DNA from 4 places in the Dethiobacter alkaliphilus AHT 1 genome. Region 3 is predicted to be linked to each of the others. Evidence: riboswitches for the same ligand, from Rfam matches in the RefSeq annotation. Region 3 holds a riboswitch; each other region holds the start of a gene.
The links. A riboswitch is a leader RNA that binds a small molecule or an ion and turns the genes downstream of it on or off. The one in region 3 is predicted to bind cyclic di-GMP.
Positions count from the first base shown of each region.

Region 1 (4,205 bases), on a different contig from region 3:
CGGCCGTACAGCCGTGGAACCACTGGGCGTACAGTTAACCGGCCCTGTGGCGGCGTTATTTGTCTTAATTGGAGGCATTATCTTCTGGTTCTACCCGGAGCGGGAAGTAAAGGAAGGGGAACAGGCTGCATTTCCTCCCGATGCTTTTAATGTTCGCTAGCCGCTCCAATTACAAAAGGCTGTTCGTAGCGTCATAAAAATGAGCACCAATTAATGGTGCTCATTTCATTGAGGAATCGGGTGCCGGGCTGTATTTAGCTATCAGCGCCGGGTTTTGGTCACCCAGATAGGGGTGGGTAGCGCGAAGGTTGTGTAATGCTTCTAAATCCAGGGTGGCGGTGACCAACTCCTGGCTGTCGAAGGTTTTAGCTTCCGCCAGGGTGCCGTCTTGGTTTGGCGTGAGCTCCAGTGGGGCAAAGATGCCGGCTTTACCGGTGAGGGTATGGCCCAACACTTGTCCTACCAGAGCACTTTTTATGCCGTAAACCATGCTTTCCTGGACGCGGGGCCAGATGCCGCGCAAAGCCAGCCAGTAGTTGTACTCTTCGGCATTGGCGATGGGCACCATGACAATTTCAGCGCCCTGTCTTTCCAGGATGCGAAAGGTTTCAAAATAGGTGGCGTCCATACAGACAGGCATGGCCAGTTTACCAAGGGGCGTGTCAAAGACATTGAAGGCGTCGCCGGCGGAGAATCCCCAGGCGTGCTCCATGGGCATCAGATGGACTTTGTCCTGATGGCCCAGGATTTGGCCGTCCGGTCCATAAAGGAAGGCCCGGTTAACCACTCTGTCTTCCACAGGATAGGGCATGCTGCCGGACATTATATAGAGACCAAAGGTTGATGCCAGTTTAGAGAAGGTAAAGTGGGCTACCCGGTTAAAAAACGGGCCGGCAAAACGGAACAGGTCGGCAACAGAGACTTCCTGGTTGTCGGTTGCTGTTCCTTCGGCCAGCTTTTCGATACCGGGAATGTAGCCTAGCAGTGGAAAAGTGCTGTATTCAGGAAAGGCTAACAGACGCACGCCCTGTCGGGCGGCTTTGTTTGTAATGCGGCACATTTCATCCATATACTCCCCGGCGTTATCTGTCAGTTTTACTTCAAGCTGTACTGCGCCCACCGGAATTTTCTTTCGGTCCGGTTTCTCGTCAGTCCGCCGCCAGCGCACTTTTTTACTGCGCCAGTGGCGCTCCAATAGTGCAGGGCGGGTGCGCCAGGCCAGATATTTATGTAAAAGGTATTCCCTAATCTTCAATGTTTACACCTCCCGGACAGGCCAGGGGCCTGTAAGCTGCCGGGTTTTGCAACTTTAGCAGCGGGTACTTGCTGATTACTTTTTGCCGGGTGTTAGCTTCCAGCACGGCATGGGCCAGGCCGGTAGCGGACTCTTTGGCCAGGATACCGGTAAACCCCTCCGTCATTTCACAGGGCGCATGGATCTGGCTTGCGGCAGCAAAATCTTCACCGGCAATCATGCTGTTTAGCTGGCTTTCCACGCAGAAAAACTGATTCTGCTGAACCTGCTGCCACATGGCAGCCAGCTGCCGCCAGCGGTTGTCCCCGGCGGGCATGGCACCAGGGTGACAGACCAGGTCTGCGCCCTTTAGGGCCAGGATACGGCCTGTTTCCGGGTACCAGGCATCGGTGCCGATGATGATGCCCACGGTATAGTTTCCTGCTTTAAAAACATGCAGATCGTCACCGCGGGACAGGCCCCACCGTTGTTCGCGGCGGGAGAGAAAGGCCTGGTGCTGCCGGCCTATGATTTCACCCTGTGGTGAAATAAGGCAGGACTGGTGGTAGGTGCGGCTATTACTGCGAACAAACGTGGTGCCTGGTACCAGCCAAACATTAAGATCCCGGGCGATGGTTTGGTGCAATGCTGTTATGTCGTCGTGCCACGATTGCGGGAGGTCAATAAACTTGCGGGCTGCTTCGTCCAAACCGTACACGTCTGCCAGTTCCCCGAACAGATAAGCCAGGTACAGTGCGGTAAAGGAAGGCAAAACAATCAGTGTTTCCCGATTTTCTGTGGATGGGATGGTTTGCAGCAAATACTCCCGGTAGGCTCCCGGGGTTGTAAAATCACTGTCAGTAAAGCTTAGTGCCATTACATGCATTGCCATCACCTCTTTGGGAGGAAATTCCCCGGACAGCCTTGTTTTCCCTGCTACAGCAGGGAAAATATCTTAATGTGGACATCATTAATGTTTTGTTAAGATACATGGGTTGACAGTATGGCCAACCTGTTATACGTTGAACAGAATAGAATAGATAGAAGAAAAAGCTGTTACTAATTGCACCAGTATAAAAGGCAAATCCGTTGAAAAGCGGGGACGCAAAGCTATGGGTCTAAGGCGGAATGCCGCTATGACAGCCGGTTGCCAAAGGTGTTTTTGCTTGTTTACGCTTTAAAGCAACACCGGTTTACGTCAGAGATTTCGGGGGGCGCTTATGAAACTGCGGAGATTGTTGTTCAATGATGGGCAGACAAGTATTAAAGGCAAATTGTATCGGCCTATTTTATTATTATTAATCTTTTTTGGGGTAATCTTTATTTCCGTGATTAATATTAATATGAAACGGGTGGCAAATCAGGAGGCGTACCGGCTTAGTCAGGTGCTGGCCTCACAGAACCTGGCGGTTCACACGTTTATTAACCAGGAACAAAAGCCTTCTTTCTTTGATGCCTCGGATCTGGGAGAGGATGATTTTATCCCTGAGCTGATGTCGTCCACTTATATGATTCGTCAGATAAATGAGCATCTGGATCCGCTTGTCCCTGTTAATTACTACTATAAAGAGGTGGCGGTTAATGCCCGCAGCCCGCAAAATGAAGCATATGACTACGAAGTTGAAGCGCTAAGACGTTTTAATAGCGGCGAAATAGATGAAATCAGGGAAGTTATGGACTGGAATGACAAAACATACTTTGTTTATATGCAGCCCGGTGAATATATGGAGGAAGGCTGTATACAGTGTCACGGCACTGCGGAGCAGGCCCCTGCGGGGCTTGTAGATTATTACGGACCGGAGCGCTCCTTTGGGCGAGAACCGGGAGAGTTGGTTTCAGCGCTCTCTATTCGGATACCACTGGAGGAGGCCTATGCCGGGGCTAATCGGACCAGTTTGATTTTATCTGCCACCTACGGCTTAATGCTCCTGTTGCTTTTTGGCAGCTCTTCTTCTGTGATGTCCAGAGTGGTTGTGCAACCAATAACTTCTTTGGATACCCGGCTCAGAGATACTTTGACACGTTTTAACGGTAAAGCCGCAGATGTGGTCTTGGATGGCGACGAAATAGAAAATGTCAGCTCGGCATTTGATTTTCTGGAAGAAAGATTGTCTGAAGCCTATGATAATTTAGAACAGCATGCCAAGAGCCTGGAAGTAAAGGTGGAGGAACGCACCCGTGACTTAAATCGTGTCAATGCTCAACTGGTACTGGCCAATCAAAATGACTGGCTGCTGGGAGTCTTGAACCGGGGAGCTTTTGATATGCGCGCAAAATCAGAGTTTGACCGCATGCGAAGAGAAAAAGGGCCTATCAGCTTTGTGATGATGGACTTGGACCGCTTTAAAAGCTATAACGATATGTATGGCCGTGAGGCCGGGGATAAGACGCTAAAACGTGTGGTGGAAATTATTCAGCAAAATATCAGGGCTTATGATGTCTGTGGCCGCTACGCAGGGGAAGAATTTGTAATCTGCCTGCCCAACACCTCCAGACAAGAGGCCAATGAGATTGCTTCCCGTATTGTAACCGGTATTTACGGAGCTGAAATATACCACCGGCAAAACGAGCCTTTCGGCCGGGTTACTGTCTCCGCAGGCGTGGCCGGTGTGGAAAATGCCAAAGACACCTATTTTGAAAGGTTAATTAAAGAAGCCGACGACAATATGTATAAAGCAAAAGAAGTGCGTAATACGTATTATCCGCAGTAAGAAAGGCGCGCTTATTCGGTTCCCTCAACGCGTGCGATTCAATACTGCATATCGCCATAACTGTGCAGTTGCAAAATGTATAATTGCTTACAAAAAAAAGTGCGACAGGGACGTTCCCTGTCGCATTGCAATTTGGGAGTATTTAAGTGATCCTATGGCAAGCTACCTTTACATCACACAGTCAGCGGTTGCCATAGCTGAAACACCTTGATCCATTGTTTGCGCACACTCGGCGATGTGCTCGCCGCCGTGCATCCTTG
Region 1 covers NZ_ACJM01000001.1:99,914-104,118, forward strand. The annotation lists gene DEALDRAFT_RS00515 (MFS transporter) at 1-160, shown strand, start outside; gene DEALDRAFT_RS00520 (carbon-nitrogen hydrolase family protein) at 221-1,255, opposite strand; gene DEALDRAFT_RS00525 (carbon-nitrogen hydrolase family protein) at 1,245-2,120, opposite strand; cyclic di-GMP riboswitch class I at 2,304-2,389, shown strand; gene DEALDRAFT_RS15700 (diguanylate cyclase) at 2,455-3,945, shown strand; gene DEALDRAFT_RS00535 (hypothetical protein) at 4,114-4,205, opposite strand, start outside.
Region 1: it holds a riboswitch for cyclic di-GMP, as region 3 does, so the genes downstream of both, DEALDRAFT_RS15700 (diguanylate cyclase) here and DEALDRAFT_RS15835 (hypothetical protein) in region 3, are expected to answer to the same signal.

Region 2 (4,205 bases), on a different contig from region 3:
ATTAAATGCGTAACTACCGATATTTGTAACCGACTCCGGAAGCACTATTTCCGAAAGGCCGCTGTTCCGGAAAGCAGCACTGCCTACCCGCGTTATCTCCTCAACAATAAGGGTCTCCGCAGCAGCACCGCTTAGATCACTGTCCCTGAAGAAATTTCCTGGTATTTGGGTTACCGCCGGGCCGTATTCCACCTCGTTAATCACATTATCTTTAAAAATACCACTACTTGACGAACCCACCGACGAAAGATTGGACTCTAGCCTCACTTTGGAGATGCTGTTGCCGGCAAAAGCATCCCTGCCGATATCATCTATATTATCCGGGAAAACAATTTCGCCAAGCTGGTTGTTATTAAATGCGTAACTACCGATATTTGTAACCGACTCCGGAAGCACTATTTCCGAAAGGCCGCTGTTCTGGAAAGCAGCACTGCCTACCCGCGTTATCCCCTCAACAATAAGGGTCTCCGCAGCAGCACCGCTTAGATCACTGTCCCTGAAGAAATTTCCTGGTATTTGGGTTACCGCCAGGCCGTATTCCACCTCGTTAATCGCATTTCCTCCAAAAATACCATGGAGCGACGAACCCACCGACGAAAGATTGGACTCAAGCCTCACTTTGGAGATACTGTTGCCGGAGAAGGCAGAGCTGCCGATCTCGGAAACATTCTCAGGCACGATAACTTCACTCAGTTGGTTGTATCTAAAGGCACTACCGCCAATGGCGGAAACACCCTCAGGCAGAATAACTTCACTCAGTTGGTTGTTACTAAAGGCGAAACGGCCAATATTTACAAGCGATTCCGGAAGTACAATTTCCGTAAGACCGCTGTTCTGGAAAGCATAACTACCTACTTGCGTTATCCCTTCAATAATAAGGGTCTCCGCTGCAGCACCGCTTAGATCACTGTCCCTGAAGAAGTTTTCCGGTATTTGGGTTACCGCCGGGCCGTATTCCACTCGTTAATCGCATTTCCTCCAAAAATACCATAGAGCACCCAACCCACCGACGAAAGATTGGACTCAAGCCTCACTTTGGAGATACTGTTGCCGGAGAAGGCAAAGCTGCCGATGTCGGAAACATTCTCAGGCAGGATAACTTCACTTAGTTGGTTGTTTCTAAAGGCACTGTCACCAATGGTGGAAACACCCTCAGGCAGAATAACTTCACTCAGTTGGTTGTTTCTAAAGGCGAAACGGCCGATATTTACAAGCGATTCCGGAAGTACAATTTCCGTAAGGCCGCTGTTCTGGAAAGCATAACTACCTACTTGCGTTATCCCTTCAATAATAAGGGTCTCCGCTGCAGCACCGCTTAGATCACTGTCCCTGAAGAAGTTCTCCGGTATTTGGGTTACCGCCGGGCCGTATTCCACCTCGTTAATCGCATTTCCTCCAAAAACACCATAGTACAACGAACCCACCGACGAAAGATTGGACTCAAGCCTCACTTTGGAGATACTGTTGCCGGAGAAGGCAAAGCTGCCGATGTCGGAAACATTCTCAGGCAGGATAACTTCACTCAGTTGGTTGTTTCTAAAGGCACTGTCACCAATGGTGGAAACACTCTCGGGAATAATCACACTGGTTAGCTGCATGTTTTCAAATGCCCTAAAAGAAATACCAGTTACAGCGTAACCCTCCAAAGTATCGGGAATAACCACGTCCTTTGGTCCCTCGTCGCTATACCCGGTAATTTCTACCTGCTCCCCGGAGATACTGTATGTAAAGTATTTATCCGTAGCGGTCAAAAGATCTTCCTGCTCTGCAGCCACTACATTTTCCACTGAAATTCCACTACTAATATTTACACTAAATGACGACAGAACCAACAACATGGTTAACAACAAGCTTACAGCTTTTTTCAATGCACTGCCTCCCTTTACTTTGCGATTTGTCACCCTAAATCTCTAATAATAAAAATAACCGACCACAAGTGGTCGGTTACGCTACCGGCTCATTCCAGGCAAAGCGTCCAAATCAGCCCAAAAATCATTGCCCCCACAAAAATTATTGGGAAACTGGTGAGGGTTTTGCTGTAGAGAAGGCTACAAATGTTAAAACATACCGTATTTTCCTTTTGCTTCTTTTTGTTCTTTGTTTTCTTTAAAATTCCTGCCATAAAAGAAGAATTTTACTCCAGCCTGTAACAATACTTACTTGGCGCCATCTGCTACCCATAAAAAGAATTGGGGAAAACATTAGCCCTTCGTCACAGGTATATAACATTCTCAATAATAAAATGACACCAACCATTAAATGATTAGTGTCATAGGTTTTCTCAAGGTCCGCCCAATATTGTCCGGTTACGGCAACACTACTTCTATTTACTCATCAGAGTGCTTTGCTAATGCTCCCTGTCTCGTTTTGCTCCGACGCAAAAGGAAGATAAATTTTAAAGCACGACCCTTCGCCCACCTCACTATCAACGGCGACTTTGCCATCCTGCAGTTCAGCCAGGGTCTTAACCAGAGCCAGGCCCAAGCCGGTTCCTTTACGGCGCTGTTTGGGGTGGTCTCCCTGTCGGAATTTCTCAAAGATATGCGGCAGCAGCTCCGGCGAAATACCAATGCCGGTATCCTGGACAGAAATTATGGCAAAATCCCCTTCTCCGTTGGCTGACACGGTGATTCGGCCACCGTCTTTGGTAAACTTGATGGCATTGGCAACCAGGTTTACAACCATCTGTTGAATCCTGTCCCTGTCTCCGTACACAAACGGCAACGTTGTTTTTTCTACATCCAGGCTGATGCCGTTTTGATGGGCAATGGCACTCATGCTGCGCCGCACCATCCGTAGCACATCGTTTAAATCCACTTTCTCTTTATGAATTCGCAAGCTACCCGCCTCATGCTTAGCCATATCTAAAATATCGTTCACCAAAACCATCAGCTGTTGGGCCGAGGTTTTAATATCCAGCAGGTTTTCCCGTTGCTCCGGGGTAATGGGGCCGGACACTTCATCCAGCATCAACTCACAAAAAGCAACTACAGAGGTAAGAGGCGTACGCAGCTCATGCGTCATGGTGGCCGTAAACTCACTCTTTAAGCGATTGCTCTCACCCAGCTTCTCGTTTAGCTGCGAGAGCCTCCTCTGCCCTTGGGCCAAACGCATATTGGCAACTTCCAGCTCTCTGGTCCTGACCTTTACCTTCTTATCCAGATTTTGATATAAATCATTGATAACCTCATACGGTTCCAGCAACTTTTTGCGAATCATAATCACATAGATAAAATAATATGATGCCACGTTAAATAAATGACCCACCATATTGGAAAAACCATACACCGATACATAAAAAGTAAAAGACAGTTCTGCCAAGATTGTTGCCCCACAGGCCAGCAGCAAATATTTTACAACTTCTTTATCAAACTTTTCCTTGTTTCTCCAAATCAGAATACCGGAGATCAGCAGAATTGTGGAAATAATGTACTCACTGATAATTTTAAACGGAGTAAGCCCTTCACCGGGAATAAAACTATCCGGAAAAATTCCGGCAAAAACAGACGCTAAAAGCACCAAAGAAATAACGGGAATTAGATAATGTATTCTAATTCTGCGGCCAGGATTGGCCATCAAAAAAGGAACGGCCAGAAACGTAAAGGCCTCGATATACCTGGGTATAATCCACAACTGCGTGGCCAGGTTTGCAGTATTGCCGGGAAAGACCCCCATGCCGTCATAGGCCAGGGTATGTAACAAATCTAAAAACCCAATACATAAATAAGCCACACCAAAAAAGTTCAGAAAATCGTTGCGTTCCTCGGTTAACTGGCTGGTATGAAAAGCAATGGCAGCTATCCCAAATGCCACAAGCACACTAAAGAGCTCCACTAAAGTGTGGAATAACAAAAAGTTATAAAAACTCATAGTTACCAAAACCGCAATAATACTAACCACTATGGCAGCCTTAGTAACCGGTAGCTTAAGCATCCTCTCCATCATAGCTCTCCTCTTACATCAGCTTAAATCCATAGTTTCGACAAACATCATAAATCCCCTTTTTTCGCAAAAACCCTCCTCAAGGATTAATTCCCAGAGGAGGGTTCTTCGTCCAAATCATAATGCGCTGCAGGGTCACCTGCCTCCAGCAGCTCCTTTTTTGAACAACAGCCGCCTGCTATTCTGCCCGGCCAATCTTCTACATTATCATACTCTTCCCAAGAAGCAGAATAGAAGGCTCATAGACTGCAATACGGAAACTT
Region 2 covers NZ_ACJM01000007.1:46,462-50,666, forward strand. The annotation lists gene DEALDRAFT_RS15985 (leucine-rich repeat protein) at 1-960, opposite strand, end outside; gene DEALDRAFT_RS07800 (leucine-rich repeat domain-containing protein) at 939-1,868, opposite strand; cyclic di-GMP riboswitch class II at 1,930-2,012, opposite strand; gene DEALDRAFT_RS15990 (sensor histidine kinase) at 2,335-3,945, opposite strand; gene DEALDRAFT_RS07810 (nucleotidyltransferase family protein) at 4,204-4,205, opposite strand, start outside.
Region 2: it holds a riboswitch for cyclic di-GMP, as region 3 does, so the genes downstream of both, DEALDRAFT_RS07800 (leucine-rich repeat domain-containing protein) here and DEALDRAFT_RS15835 (hypothetical protein) in region 3, are expected to answer to the same signal.

Region 3 (4,205 bases):
GCGTCAGAAAATAGTCCGCCGCATTAAAAAAGGCAACACAAATTAACATCAACCCTATCAGCCTAAATCTGTTATTTTCATCGCATATGTACTGCAACTATCATGCCTCCGGTCTTTTTTATCATTACTATGGAGTACTTGCGGTAAACTTGCCTTCTATTATGTACAACCATGTTTCTTTCTAAAACAAAAAAAGCACCCGCAGGTGCTTTATTCTCTAACTGAAGACTTCCCAAAAGAGCCATGCATAGTAAACCATTAACAAAAAGTAAGCAATAAATATAATCCACACATACACATACAATCTTTTGCCAACCCGCTGCCGGTTCAGCCACAACAAAAGCAGCAACAGCGGCACCAAAACCAGCTTCACCTTGGGAAAATACACCGTATCCACAATCATATCCATAACCGGATTCCCTTCCCGCATCCCCCGACTAAGGGCATACAAAGTCAGAAAGTAATCCGCCACATTAAAAACACCCACACCCAACAGCAATAACCATAAAAGCCTGTCCCGGCCACCTGCTTTTGTTAACCCTCCCATGATATCCCCCCATACATATCTTACCAAACAAATATAAAGGGTAGATAAACAAAGTCTTGCATTGATAGACATCCGACCAAAATAATGCTATCTTAAAGAGCATAGGAGGGAACAATCATGAACGTAGCCATTATTCAGCTGGAAGTAAGTGATGTACATAGCAGAGAAGAGAGATTCAAAAAAGTGGAGCAAATCATGCTCGAGCTTCATGCCGGCAATCCACAGCCGGATCTGATTCTCCTGCCGGAAATATGGGGAAGCGGCTTTTTCAGATTCCAGGATTACGCCGCCCACAGTGAAGAAGCAGAAGGGGAGACCTATTCCTTTTTAGCTCCCTGGGCAGAAAAAATGAACTGCCACATCTTAGGCGGCAGCATTGTAGAACGAGACGGAAACCATTTATATAATACAGCTTTATTCATCGACCCCCATGGAAAACTAATCAGCAAGTACAGAAAAATCCACCTCTTTGGCTATAAATCTGAAGAGAGCAAACTCTTAACCCGCGGCACAACTCCCACAGTTATAAAAACAGACCTGGGCACATTCGGCATCTCCACCTGCTACGACCTTCGTTTCCCCGAACTGTACCGCAAAATGGCAGACCTTGGAGCCCAAGCCTTCCTGGTTACCTCCGCCTGGCCCCTGGCCCGCCTGGAGCACTGGACCCTCTTTAACAGAACCAGAGCCCTGGAGAACCAGTGCTACCTCATTTCCTGCAACTGCTCCGGCCAGATAAAAGAAAACCCCTTCGCCGGCAACAGCATGATGGTAGACCCCTGGGGAACAGTACTACACTCCGCAGGGGAAGAACCTGCCCTATTACATGGCAGTATAGATCTAAGCCATGTCTCAGAAATACGAGATAGTTTCCCAGCTTTTAACGATCGCGTTTTATTGTAACATAGCCTACAGTAATAAAGCCCGCCAAAAGGCGGGCTTTATTACTGTACTTTATTCTTCATCACAGCAATCAAAAGCAAAATTATCACACGGTTCAGATTGGACAAAGTTCTCATTGTTATTGGCGCTATCTAAAGCGTCTTTTAACAACTCCATGTACTCACGGCTTGCTTCCTCATTTGCTAATGCCTCATTTGCCAAATTGATCAAAGCTCCAATGGAAATATAATCACTGTTAGGTAAGACTCCAGGGGCATAAACCAATGCATTTCCTTCTACCCCTTGCCATAATACATTGAGCCGCATAGCAGCTAACTGAGCGGAAAGCATATACTGCATATTTTCTGCATTGGCACCACGTAACCAGCTGCGGAAATCGTCGTGGTCTTCTGGAACAAAAGTATCGCCAGTTGCATCCTTTAGATTCAGGGCGGTAAGAGCTGCTATTGATTCATCGATATCATCCTCAAAAATCCGCTGTCCGTTTCTGTTGCCCCAGAATCCCATGGTGTATCCGCCGCCTTCACCCAGGCAGAGGTTACCGAACTCAACTTCTACATCAAGTCCATCAACATCGGAGCCCACGGTAACCGTATATTCAGTAGGGGTTGTCGATCTCCAGTTACCTGTTGTAGACTCGCACTCTACAATTCTAAAGGTGGTACCATAAATTATATTTTCAATCTCATATGGTGTTTCTACGCAACCGTAGAAAACGTCACCGATGTAAATCTTTACTTTCCAGTCTTCGATTATAGCCTCACCGTTATCAAACTCTCCGTTGGCATTGGCATCATAGAATTTAATAATTGAAAGTTTGCCAAGCTTTGGCTCTTCTTCTTCGTCTCCGGAGCTGTTACTAATGGTCAGGACCCCAGAGGCTGTATAAACCCAGTGCCAGTAGCCAATCTCAGAGCCAGTTAGGTCTGCATTTTCCGAGCCCTGCCAGAAGGGATTATCCAGTGTTCCCGATCCGCCACCAGGGCCTTGGGCATCAACTTCCCAGTAAACTGTTGGTCTCTCATCAGCAAATGTAAGTACAGCAGACGTTGCTAATGCACCAGTGTCCCGGTATACATCAAAATGTAGGACTCTGGAACGGTGATCCCTGTTAGAGGTTGTAGTCGTTTCCCCGTCATCGTATGTTACTACCAGTGTAGCTGTAGGCTCTGTTTCCGCGAAGACCATCGGCATTGTCATGGCTACCAACATAGCCAGTGTAAGCAGAATAACTAACACTTTTGTTTTCATAAGGCTTTTCATTAGTTTTACCTCCTTTTTTTTTCAATGAAATTAAACACAAAAAGAACCTAAACTACGTCTTTCCTCTCATCACCCCCGAATGTGATGCAAAGATGGCTGGTTTAGGCTCTAATTGTGCAAATATTCTACTGTGATGTTGGCATGAGCAGAACCCGTTCTGAGCACAAAAAAAACCGGCCTGCCATAGCCGGTTGCGCCGCCAGCTCTCAACCTCTCAAGGCGCCCGATTTGTAAGAGGTTGGTCATTGCTTCTATGGTTGATTAGATTATAGCAGGATAGCAGAGGGATAGGAAGAAAAAAGTTTCCACATATTTACACACGATTTAACAAAGAAATACTATGTTTTTATAATGTTTCTTTGACTAATGTAGAATGGACTTCATGAAAGTCGAAGAGTCGGTTAATTTGCTATGCATATTTGAGATTCTGCTATGATTAGCTACTAATCCAATATGCTTACTAGAATTAGCGAAAATGTTACCATTTTGAAATTATTTTTAAACTTTGTTTTTACATCATTCGACCGCATCTTTTCCTTTTATTACGCATAATTTTTCCGATAACAACATTTACTTATAAATTTCCATCAAATAACGTGTTTTTTACTTCAGATTTTCCTCATTCTTCTTGCTTAAAGGGGCCTTTTTTCAAATGTCGAATTAATTGACACCTGAACTTATTAGATAGTAAGATAGAAAACACAAAGCATGTTAATAATTTCCATGGAAAGCGAGTTCGGAGGCATTGTATGAGAGCGATTTCAGGTAGTTTTCATCGGATAGATAAAAACTACTTGCTAAACAGTAAGGGGAAAATCAACTTTCATCCCGGGTTTAGTACCACATTTGGTCTCTTTAGGGCTATTTCCCTGCTCCTGACTTCAATTGTATTTATGCTGGCCCCGGGCCAGAGGCTGCTGTTTGATAAACTGGGATTTCTTCTGTTTTTAGTAATCTCGTCGTTTATCTTTGTTTATCTATATAACCGAGCAATCAAACGCAGTGACAACCTGGCCGTTTATGTTTTGGCCGAATCTGTTATCCTGGCTATCATCGTTGCCTTGACAGGTGGCTTGGATAGTCCCTTCATATGGTATGCGCTAAATCCCGTTATGATCGCCTCTGCATACCTACCATTCTTCATGCCCTGGACTTTAATGTCTGTCTATCTTTTATTTTCGATCCTTGAAGATCTCTACTTTGAGGGCGCAAATTTTAGTCTTTTGGGCTTCTTCTCCAATTATCTCGGCCTTATTTCAGCCCTTTTCCTAATGGCTCTTGCCTTTCAGATTTTTTCCGGCATTTATCGTGTCTTGGCGGTCCAGTCCCAGGCATTGGAAGAACAACAGGAGAAGCTCACGGAAGCTTATAACAGTTTAGAAAAGAATCATCAGCGTTCAAAGTCCTTAAGCGATTTCCAACGCGAGGCCGTCGCCTGTAAAAACACAAGTGATGTTTACAGAAAGCTTGTAGAATACGCCGAAGACGTATT
Region 3 covers NZ_ACJM01000003.1:181,161-185,365, reverse strand. The annotation lists gene DEALDRAFT_RS04225 (DUF5658 family protein) at 1-97, opposite strand, end outside; gene DEALDRAFT_RS04220 (DUF5658 family protein) at 218-547, opposite strand; gene DEALDRAFT_RS04215 (carbon-nitrogen family hydrolase) at 665-1,450, shown strand; gene DEALDRAFT_RS15835 (hypothetical protein) at 1,502-2,713, opposite strand; cyclic di-GMP riboswitch class II at 2,890-2,975, opposite strand; gene DEALDRAFT_RS04205 (GAF domain-containing sensor histidine kinase) at 3,463-4,205, shown strand, end outside.

Region 4 (4,205 bases), on a different contig from region 3:
TCTGTGTTGAGGGCAAAGAGCTTTTATATGATTTTTGCCGGAAGCATGGAGTTCCTCATAACCGTTTGGGTAAGTTGGTAATTGCCATCAAGGATGAGGATCTACCCTATTTGCACACTTTGCAGGAGAATGCCCGGGCCAACGGGGTAGAAGATCTATGTTTCCTAAGTGAGAGTGAAGTTAAAAATATCGAGCCCCATATTGCCTGCAAAGGAGCACTTCTTTCCCCGTCTACCGGTATCATTGATACTCACAGCTTAATGAAGAAGCTTGAGTGGCAGGCTCTTCAGGGTGGCACAATGGCAGTCTACGGTCACAATGTGAAAGGCGTGTCGCCGCAGGGGGACTGTTATGTTGTAGAGTTTACTAATCCTGATGGAAGCAGTGGTGCTGTCAAGTGTTCCTGGCTTATTAATTGTGCCGGCCTTAACTCGGACTACATCGCTACTTTACTGGGTATTGACGTAGAAAAAGAAGGCTATAAAATACATCCTTGTAAAGGAGAATACTTTACCATCCGCTCCGGTAAGGGATTGGTTACAAATCATTTGATCTACCCACCACCTGATAAAAAACTTAAGAGTTTGGGAATTCACCTTACCAGAAATCTTGATGGAGGTGTAAGGTTGGGTCCCAGTGCTTTTTATGTGGATGAAATTGATTATTCGGTTGACGAAAATAACGTTGGCGATTTTTATGATGCAGTTAAAGACTATTTGCCCTTTTTAAACATAGAGGATCTGGAGCCTGATATGGCGGGGATAAGGCCGAAGTTGCAGGGTCCTGGAGATCCTTTCCGCGATTTTATTATTCGCCACGAAAACAAGCGCGGCCTCAGAGGGGTTATTAACCTGGTTGGCATAGACTCCCCAGGGCTTACCTGCTGTTTGAGTATCGCGCGAATGGTAGTTAATCTAATAAGTTTTTAACCGGTGCCAAACAGTTTGGCAACCAGGAAAAAACAATGTCAAAAACACTTGTAATTTGCAGGAAAAAGAAGTTATTAAGTTTTTATTTGCTATAGACATCTAGCCACACATCATGATATAAAATAAGTAGAACATGCTTGTTAAAAAAATAACAATCACAGAGGGAGGTGTTTGTATAATTGTCTTCGTTAATTATTTTAGGGGTGATTTAATCTTGATAGTGGGGTTATAAAAAACAATGTCCATATGAAAAATACGATATAATAAATGGCTAATCCCCTAAAGGAGATTAAACTTCTGTATATGGGGGTGGGTTTCGATGTTTATTGGGACATTCAAAAAGGTGTTCTTTGAGAGATCGGAATCAGAATCACAACAGTTAAATATTGAGTATTTTAAGGCAGACTTATCTTTTATCCCAAATGAGATTATTACTAAGGGTCTTCGTTCATATCATAATAAAACCCTGATTAACCACTGCTCTTGTGCAAATAGGAAAACACCTGATTACACAGGCAAGATAGACGGGTATCGGCAAGCTGTTACAGACTATTATGAATTCTGCAATGAACTAAGAAATTTTGCTCTGTTGCAGTACGAAAATAATAAAGTTGATCTGGCACGTAAATGTTATTTGTATTTAATAGAGATAAGTCATGACAAAGCAGAGACTAAACATTTAATTCGAAGCTACGAAATACTCTTCTCACGACATCTTTTACATTCAGACGTTTGTAAAAACTAGACTCATAAACATTGATACAGCAGATAAACGGTAAGCTGATAAAGTAACACAGAAAACTAGTAACCACAGTGGTTTAAGCACTGTGGTTTTTATTTTTTGCTGGTTCATTGGCCAGCTGATTCAGCCCTAAGGCTGAAGGCTTAATTTGTGCTCTTTTTATATGTGAAAATAAGTCTTGAGATATATTGTCCAAATATGGAAGAGGAATTATACTTTAACAAGGTATATATGCCCTACTTTACAGATAGAAATTTTTGATATCACACTGGATAATGGCAAACCTGTTGAAAAGCAGGGACGCAAAGCTAAGGGTCTACGGCACATTTTGTGTCATGACAGCCTGGTTATCGAAAGTGTATTTTTTTTATGGGGCTAATTAATAAGCGGGGGTGATGGGTTACGGAAGTGATGCTGACAGCTGTGTTGTGAAACAAACTATAGCATACTAGGGGGAGCATATGGCTAATTTGAATTTTTCACTTAATAACGTTACTAAGGGTAGAGCCGGTCTCCAATTGAAGTTAACCATCAGTATAATTGTTTTAACTTCTCTTATTTCAGTAGGACAGGGATTTGTTTTAAGCAATATAGAAGCATTTGACTTTCCGGAACGGATTATACAATTAGTATCAATTGCAGCGTCTGTCATTTTCAGTGCGTTTGGAGCTTATTTAATAATCCGCCTGTTTATTAAAAAACCTATTGATTCTTTAAAAACCTTTGCGCAAGATTTGGCCCAAAACGACTTTAGTAAAAAGGTCGAGATTAAGACGGGGGATGAGTTTGAGCTGTTAGGTGCTGTTTTTAATGAAAGCGCCGGCTTTGTAAGTTCGTTAATTAAAGAGATAAACTCACTAACTGATAAAGTCAATGAATCTACCATGTCCCTTGCATCTTCTGCAGAGGAAATCAATGCTTCTTTTGAAGAAGTAGCGGCCTTATCCAATGATTTCGCAAATAATGCCACTGATGTCAGTGAAAACGCCAAGGCGATGAACGAGGCCGGAGGCAATATCGCAAAACGCTCTAAAGAAAGTGATAAAACGCTAAACGACGCAGAAGCACAAATGCAGACCATATCTGATAAGGTAAAAGATCTTAAGAGTTCGGTAACTTCTTTGGATGGTAATGCTCAAAACATCAGCGGTATTACCGAAACCATTAAAAATATCGCCGAACAAACAAACCTGCTCTCCTTAAATGCTGCCATAGAGGCAGCCAGGGCAGGAGAGCACGGCAGAGGTTTTGGAGTTGTTGCCGAAGAAATACGTAAATTAGCCGACCAGTCTTCCAAGTCTGCTTTTGAAATAGAAAGTTTAATCAACGATGTGCAGCTTGAAACAAAGGATGTTGTAAAAACCATAGATGAGAGTGTTGTAGAAGTTGACAGTGGTCTCGAATCAATAAATTCTATGGGATCTGATCTAAAGCTGATAATTAAAAACATTGAGGAAATAGTCGCTCAGATTGAAGAAGTAAGTAATGCGTCTGAACAAATCGGAGTGGGCAGTCAGGAAGTATCTGCAGCTGTTGAGGAACAGACTGCAACAATGCAGGAAGTGGCCACAGCCACAACAGAACTGCAAAACATGGTCAATAAACTGACAAGTATGATATCTGGCTTTAATATTAGCAAAATACATATAGTTGCGCAATGAAAAACCGATTAGAGGCGTGTAATCGGTTTTTTTAATGAAATTATTTTTATTGTTGCCGTTTTTGTTGGAAGATAGCTGTATGGTTAAGAGGTTATGCTGATATTTAAATTTAGATATGCTTTTTTCAGGATAGCAAACAGCCAGATTAAAAAGATTGCCAGGAGTGGGTATTGTAAAAATGTAAAGGGGTAGGGGAGCATTGGCAAAGTTAGAATGGACCAGACAATCCAGCCGGTAAAAACAGATAGAAGGGCAAGAAAAATCAGTCCGGGTTTGGTATTTATTGTATGGACCTTTTTTGAAAGCAAATAAACAGTTAAAGTAAGAATTGGGAGCAAAAGCCAGAGATTTCCCCTGGTTGAATAAGGTCCGAGCCACATGTTTGCAGTATTAATAAAGGAGATGTGTAAGTCTTCTGCGGGTAGTTGGGAGAATGTAGCCGACCATGTTCTGGAGCCGGTTTTCTCCAGAGGCAGTGAACTTGCTAACCGATAGCTGGCCGAGGGCAGGGTGACATTTATCTGCAAATTGTTAAAGGATTGCCAATAGGAGGCTGGTTGGAGCAGGTAAGTTAAGTGATGCGTACCATGGGGAAAACGGGTTTCATCATAGCCCAGTGGATTTTGATAACGAACCTCCAGTAAATGCGTGCCCGGTTGTAATTCCAGTTCGAAGGGGACTCCTGTTATTGATTGTTGATAGCCGCGGTAGTCCTCCGGTTTTTGGTATTGCTCCGACGTGAAGGGATCGTACCAGATGAATTGGGCATCATCTGTAAACGATGGGTACACCGTATCCATATTAATGCTGCCGGTGTGGGCAGTGACTCTTTCTTCGTTAAGTGTTATGACCCCTTCTCCGAGAATATCACCG
Region 4 covers NZ_ACJM01000010.1:91,100-95,304, reverse strand. The annotation lists gene DEALDRAFT_RS10405 (NAD(P)/FAD-dependent oxidoreductase) at 1-929, shown strand, start outside; cyclic di-GMP riboswitch class I at 1,939-2,026, shown strand; gene DEALDRAFT_RS10395 (methyl-accepting chemotaxis protein) at 2,133-3,332, shown strand; gene DEALDRAFT_RS10390 (hypothetical protein) at 3,416-4,205, opposite strand, start outside.
Region 4: it holds a riboswitch for cyclic di-GMP, as region 3 does, so the genes downstream of both, DEALDRAFT_RS10395 (methyl-accepting chemotaxis protein) here and DEALDRAFT_RS15835 (hypothetical protein) in region 3, are expected to answer to the same signal.